Linked DNA regions of Vulgatibacter sp.. The protein of the gene in region 1 interacts with the protein of each later gene in a pairwise test. Links are inferred from orthologs where the notes say so. Each region holds a gene or a part of one and is shown on either strand. Other genes may lie near its edges.

What was found.
Region 2: the proteins of ftsZ (region 1) and ACESMR_RS09335 interact in binary tests that used the Escherichia coli proteins (3 or more experiments, as listed by UniProt). The link is inferred for Vulgatibacter sp. from one-to-one orthologs.

Annotation. Positions count from the first base shown.
Region 1 is NZ_JAWLCN010000001.1:163,467-166,649, forward strand. What follows is about bases 247-3,117. They hold ftsZ (cell division protein FtsZ), read left to right. Parts: upstream 247-998; coding sequence 999-2,237; downstream 2,238-3,117. Other genes in these bases: ftsA (cell division protein FtsA), read left to right, coding at 247-971; ACESMR_RS00800 (cold-shock protein), read left to right, coding at 2,584-2,787; ACESMR_RS00805 (hypothetical protein), read right to left, coding at 2,989-3,117. Outside these bases: more of ftsA, read left to right, coding at 1-246; more of ACESMR_RS00805, read right to left, coding at 3,118-3,183. UniProt on the Escherichia coli protein: Essential cell division protein that forms a contractile ring structure (Z ring) at the future cell division site. The regulation of the ring assembly controls the timing and the location of cell division.
Region 2 is NZ_JAWLCN010000003.1:452,675-455,757, reverse strand. The notes cover bases 218-2,988. They hold ACESMR_RS09335 (rod shape-determining protein), read right to left. Parts: upstream 2,235-2,988; coding sequence 1,200-2,234; downstream 218-1,199. Other genes in these bases: ACESMR_RS09330 (hypothetical protein), read left to right, coding at 2,435-2,988; ACESMR_RS09340 (LEA type 2 family protein), read right to left, coding at 253-1,092; ACESMR_RS09345 (EcsC family protein), read right to left, coding at 218-241. Outside these bases: more of ACESMR_RS09345, read right to left, coding at 1-217; more of ACESMR_RS09330, read left to right, coding at 2,989-3,083. UniProt on the Escherichia coli protein: Forms membrane-associated dynamic filaments that are essential for cell shape determination. Acts by regulating cell wall synthesis and cell elongation, and thus cell shape.

The DNA.
Region 1 (3,183 bases):
TCAACTCGCAGGGCATCGTCGCGATCAAGGACAAGGAGGTCCGCGAGGCGGACATCCAGCGCGTGATCGACGCGGCCAAGGCGATCGCCATTCCGCTCGACCGCGAAGTGATCCACGTGCTGCCCCAGGAGTTCGTCATCGACGAGCAGGGCGGCATCAAGGATCCGCTCGGCATGTCCGGCGTGCGCCTCGAGGCCAAGGTCCACATCGTGACCGGCGCGGTCTCCAGCGCCCAGAACATCATCAAGTGCGCCAACAAGACGGGCCTCAACGTCGCCGACATCGTGCTCCAGCCCCTGGCCTCCTCCGAGGCAGTGCTCGGCGAGGACGAGAAGGAACTCGGCGTCTGCCTCGTCGACATCGGCGGCGGCACCACCGACATCGCCATCTTCTCCGGCGGCTCGATCGTCCACACCGGCGTGATCGCGCTGGGCGGCAACAACCTCACCAGCGACATCGCCATCGGCCTGCGCACCCCCGCCCACGAGGCGGAGCGGATCAAGCAGAAGCACGGCTGCTGCATGGCGGCCCTCGTCGACGAGGACGAGACGATCGAGGTGCCGAGCGTCGGCGGCCGCCAGCCGCGGGTGCTCTCGCGCCGGATCCTCACCGAGATCCTCGAGCCGCGGGTGGAGGAGATCTTCCAGATGGTGCAGCGCGAGGTGGAGCGCTGCGGCTACCAGGATCTCCTCGCCTCGGGCGTGGTGATCACCGGCGGCTCGACGCTGCTGGCCGGCATGCCGGAGCTCGCCGAGGAGGTGCTCGGCCTGCCGGTGCGCCGCGGCCTGCCGAGGGGCATCGGCGGTCTCGTCGACGTGGTGAAGAGCCCGATGTACGCCACCGGCGTGGGCCTCGTGCAATACGGCGCCCGCAACCTCGAGATGCGGAACTTCAAGATCCGCGGTGGCGACGACAACGTCTACAAGAAGGTCGGCAAGCGCATGAAGGAGTGGTTTGCCGAGATCTTCTGATCACGCCGAGAGCTGAAGGAGCGAGCGATGATTGATTTCGAAGGGAAGAGCAGCGTTCCCGGCGCGCGCATCAAGGTGATCGGCGTCGGCGGTGGCGGCGGCAACGCCGTCAACAGCATGATCTCGGCCGGCCTCACCGGCGTGGACTTCATCGTCTGCAACACCGACGCACAGGCGCTGGCGGCCAACAAGGCGCCGTTCAAGGTGCAGCTCGGGCAGGCGCTCACCCGCGGCCTCGGCGCCGGCGCGAACCCCGGCGTGGGCCGCGATGCGGCCCTCGAGGATCGGGAGAAGCTCCTCGAGCTCCTCGAGGGCGCCGACATGATCTTCGTCACCTGCGGCATGGGTGGCGGCACGGGCACCGGCGGCGCGCCGGTGATCGCCGAGGTGGCCAAGGAGCTCGGCGCCCTCACCGTGGGCGTGGTGACCAAGCCCTTCTCCTTCGAGGGGAACAAGCGGCGCAAGCAGGCCGAGTCCGGCATCGTCGAGCTCGGCGCCGCGGTCGACACGCTGATCACCATCCCGAACCAGCGGCTGCTCTCGGTGGCCGATGCGCGGATGCCGATGCTCGAAGCGTTCCGCCGCGCGGACGACGTGCTGCTCAACGCGGTGCAGGGCATCGTCGACCTGATCCAGAACCACGGCTACGTGAACGTCGACTTCGCCGACGCCCGGGCGGTGATGGCGGATCAGGGCATGGCGCTGATGGGCACGGGGCGTGGCACCGGGGCGAACCGCTGCCTCGACGCGATGCAGGCGGCGATCGCCTCGCCGCTCCTCGAGGACGTCTCGATCGACGGCGCCATGGGGTTGCTCATCAACATCACCGGCCCGGGGGATCTCGGGCTGGTCGAGGTGGACGAGGCCCTCTCCATCGTCCGCGAGGCGGCGCACGAGGATGCGAACATCATCTTCGGTTCCGTGGTCGACGAGCGGATGGAGGACGAGGTCAAGATCACGATCATCGCCACCGGCTTCGAGCAGAAGACGGCGCGGGTGCAGCCGCCGCGGCTCCCTGCGGCAGCGCCGAAGCAGCAGCAGCCCGCAGTCGCTGCCGGGGCCCGCACCGGCAGGGCCCTGCCGCCTCCTCCGCCGCCGGAGGAGATGGCCTACGTCGAGCAGCAGCCGGCCGCGCGCCGCCCCGCCGCGGTGCAGACCCGGCCCTTCTCCTCGCCCCAGCTCCTGCGCGAGCTCGCGGCCGATGCAGAGGATGAGCTCGACATCCCCACCTTCCTGCGCCGCGCCAACCAGGCGGAGTTGGGGTAGGGAAGCGCCGCCGACGGCGGACTGGCGGCAGGGAAATCGGGCCCGGGCGACTCGCTCGGGCCCTTTTTTGTGCTCGATATCAAACACAATTGCCGCTGTTTCGCTTTGGTTAATCGCAATAGTCGAAAAGCTCTTTGCTGGCTCAAATGCAGGTGCCAGAAAATTGGTAACGGCGTCTTGACGCCTTTTTGAAGCGCTTGGTACCGTTCCTTTCGTCCTGACAAACGAAGCGCTGGCTGCCGTGGGAAGTCGAGTTCCAACGGGTGTCGGCGAGGGGGATCGCCTTCCTACCCGGATAACGGGAAGGCGTAATTGCGGGCTTTTGCCCGGAAGAAGGGAAGCACCGATGGCGCAGGGAACGGTCAAGTGGTTCAACGACGCGAAGGGCTACGGTTTCATCTCGCAGGACACCGGCGAGGACGTATTCGTGCACTTCTCGGCGATCACCATGGAGGGGTTCAAGACCCTCGCCGAGGGGGAAGCCGTGGAGTTCGACGTGACGCGTGGCCCCAAGGGCCTGCAGGCGTCGAACGTGCGCCGCGTCGCCTAAGTCACCGAAACCACCGGTGAATCCGCGAAGGCCCGGGCTCTTGCAGCCGCGGGCCTTCCGCGTTCCTGGGGCACGGCTGTGGTGCTGCGGGCGGGCAGCGGTGCTGCGACCCGGGGGTGTTAGCGGACTGGCATCTCCGCGTCCCTGCAGCTGGACGCATCGAGCCGGCATCGATCACCGGTTTGACGACATCCTCGGCAATCAAACGAGCGATGCGACGAACTCGTCGGTGCGGCTCGCCAGTCGATCGCTCTTTTCGAGCAGCTCGTCGAGCTCCCGGAAGAGCTCTTCGCTGCCCTCGAGCTCCTCCCCCGGCGCGAGTCGATGGATCAGATCACCCACCCGAACAAGGTGCTGCCGGGCGAGGAGGAGATCCCTGCCGGCTCTCGTCCCCTG
Region 2 (3,083 bases), on another replicon or contig:
CGAGCTGCACCTGCAGCCACGCCACCAGCGCGAGATCGGCGGGGATGGCGGCGAGGCCGAACATCCCCACCACCGCGCCGCCGCCGGTGGCGACCTGCTTCTTCTCGTCGATGAGCCGCTGCGCAAGCTGCGGCCTGTCGAGGCCCGGGTGGGCGCGCTCGAGCTCGGCGATGCGCAGCCGCGAGCGGGCCACCTGCTGCAGCAGCCACTCGTCCAGATCCGGGAGGAAGGGCAGGCGCATGCGGCGCTCCTCTAATCTCCGAGCGTCATCTTCCGCGCCACGTCGAGGGGCCCGGAGATCCCGCCGAAGTCGAACTTCCCGTCGAGCTCCACCTCGGTGGCCTTGCCTGCGAGCAGGTTCTGCAGGCTCCTGCCCGCGCCGGAGAGGCTCACCCGCACCGGCAACTCGAGCCGCTTCGTCTTGCCCGCCGCCACGTCGGCGCCGCGCACGCTGCCGCCGCCCACCTTCGAGCCGGCGAGGGCGAGGCCGTACTGCACCGACTCGAGCGGCATCGGGAACGGGTTGGTGTTGGTGACGTCGAGGGCCACCCGCAGCTCGGCGCCGCTCGCCGTGATCCGCGGCGCGCGGATGTCGGCGATGCGCACCTTCGGAAGATCGGGCCTGTCGAAGGTGCCGCTCTTCGAGAGCGGAAAGGCGAGCATCCCCACCGGCGTGTCGATGCCGACCTTGCCGCTGGCGCGGTAGTCGAGGCGGTCCTGCGTGAAGATCGACTTCGCCGCTGGGAAGATCTCGGCGAAGCGGATCTGCGCCGGGAAGGTGATCTCCTTGCTGCGCCTGGCCGGGATCTTCACCCCCTCGTTCGGCGAGCCGCTGAAGACGCGGTTCCCCTCCACCGCGAGCTGGTAGCTCACCTGCGCCAGCTCGATCGGGATCTCGTAGGGATTGTCGATCTCGTAGACGAGGCCGAGGGTCACCGAGTCGAAGCTCATCCCCTGCAGCTTCACCCGCTTGAAGGTGAAATCCGGCTTGGTGATGTCGCCGCTCAAGGCGCGCAGGGTGGTGCAGCCCGAGCCCAGGGAGACGAGCGCGAGGGGAACGAGGAGCAGGGCGAGGCTTCTGAGCAGGGACATGGCACCTCCGGGCGGGCGGAAGGTGCGCATGCACCGGCCGCCCCGACAAGACGGGGCGGATTCGCCCCGCGCCCGCGGAAGGAAGACGGGCGCGGGCGGCACGTTGTTCAAGCGTTCGCGCAGACCTGGCGCAGGATGTCGAGCTCCTCCAGCGCCTTGCCGGCCCCGATCACCACCGACGAGAGCGGATCCTCGGCGAGGAAGACCGGCAGGCCGGTCTCCTCCCGGAGGAGCGTGTCGAGGTTCTTGAGGAGCGCGCCACCGCCGGCGAGCACGATGCCGCGATCGGCGATGTCGCCGGCGAGCTCGGGGGGCGTGCGCTCCAGGGTGACCTTCACCGCCTCGACGATGGCGTTGATCGGCTCGCTCAAGGCGTCGCGGATCTCGTCGCTCGACACGGTGAGCGTGCGCGGGACACCGGCCACGAGATCGCGGCCCTTGATGTCCATGGTGAGCACCTCGTCGGTCGGGTACGCGGTGCCGATGCCCATCTTGATCAGCTCGGCGGTGCGCTCGCCGATGAGCAGATTGTACTTGCGCTTGATGTGCTGGATGATCCCCTCGTCCATCTTGTCGCCGCCGACGCGGACCGACTTCGAATAGACGATCCCGGCGAGGGAGATCACCGCGACATCCGAGGTGCCGCCACCGATGTCGACGATCATGTTGCCCGACGGCTCGGTGATGGGCAGGCCCGCACCGATCGCCGCCGCCATCGGCTGTTCGATCAGGTAGACCTCGCGGGCGCCCGCGCTCTCCGCCGCCTCGCGCACCGCGCGCCGCTCGACCTCGGTGATCCCCGACGGGATGCCGATGACGATCCGCGGACGCACGAGCGCCTTGCGGTTGTGCGCGGTCTGGATGAAGTAGCGGAGCATCGCCGCGGTGATCTCGAAGTCGGCGATCACGCCGTCCTTCATCGGCCGGATGGCGACGATGTTGCCGGGGGTGCGCCCCAGCATCTCCTTCGCCTCCTTGCCAACCGCGAGCACCTTCTTGCCGCCCCGCGCGTCCTGCTGGACGGCGACGACGGAGGGCTCGTTCGAGACGATGCCCATGCCACGGATGTAGATGAGGGTGTTGGCGGTGCCGAGGTCGATCGCGAGATCGCGCGAAAACAGACGGTAGAGCCAGTCGAACATGCCGGTCCAAGCCCTCGAGGCGTAATGATTCTTCGGGGTTCTAACGCAGGCTCTCCAACAGATCCAAAGAAATCCCCGAGCGGGCCGGTAGCCGGGCGGTGCCTACACCGGCCCCCCTTGGGCCCTGCCGGGCTGGCGGCGGAAGCTTTTCTACCCCCTGCGTGATCGGCGTACACTCCGACCTCCGAGGGGAGGTATCGATGCGCCACCTGCACCTGCTCGCCTGTTCGGCCCTGCTGCTCGCGGGCTGCCAGCCCGCAGACGACGTCCCGGCGGATGGGGGCTTCTACGGCCCGCCGATCCAGGCCACCTACATCATCGAATTCGGCGAGGTGGCGGTCGGCGAGGAGGCGATCCGGCAGGCGGCGATCCGCGCGGGAAAGCAGGCGGTGCTCCTCTCTCCCCCCGAGGTCGAGCCCCCCTTCTTCAGCGACGTGGAGCAGGTGGTGCGGATCGAGCCGCGGGAGGAACTGCAGGTCCATTTCGCCTTCCGCCCCACGGCCCCCGGCCGCTTCGAGCAGGAGATCGAGCTCCGCACCAACGGCGCGAGCCAGGCCTACCGGCTCCAGGGGGTGGCGGTGGCGCAGGAGCCGGTCTGCGAGCCGGCGCCGCGGACCGACCACTTCCCCGACGTGCGGCCTCGCGTCGACGTCCTCCTCCTGGTCGACGACCACGCCTCGATGGAGCCCTTCCGCGAGCAGCTGGTGGCGGAGGCCCGGGCGCTTCCGCCCTGGCTCGACGAGGCAGGCATCGATTGGCAGCTCGCCGTGACCACGAGCAGCTCGGATGCGGGCTGCGCCGGCGGCAGCCTCCTGGGCGATCCGCCGATCCTCGCCGGGGGCGCCGATG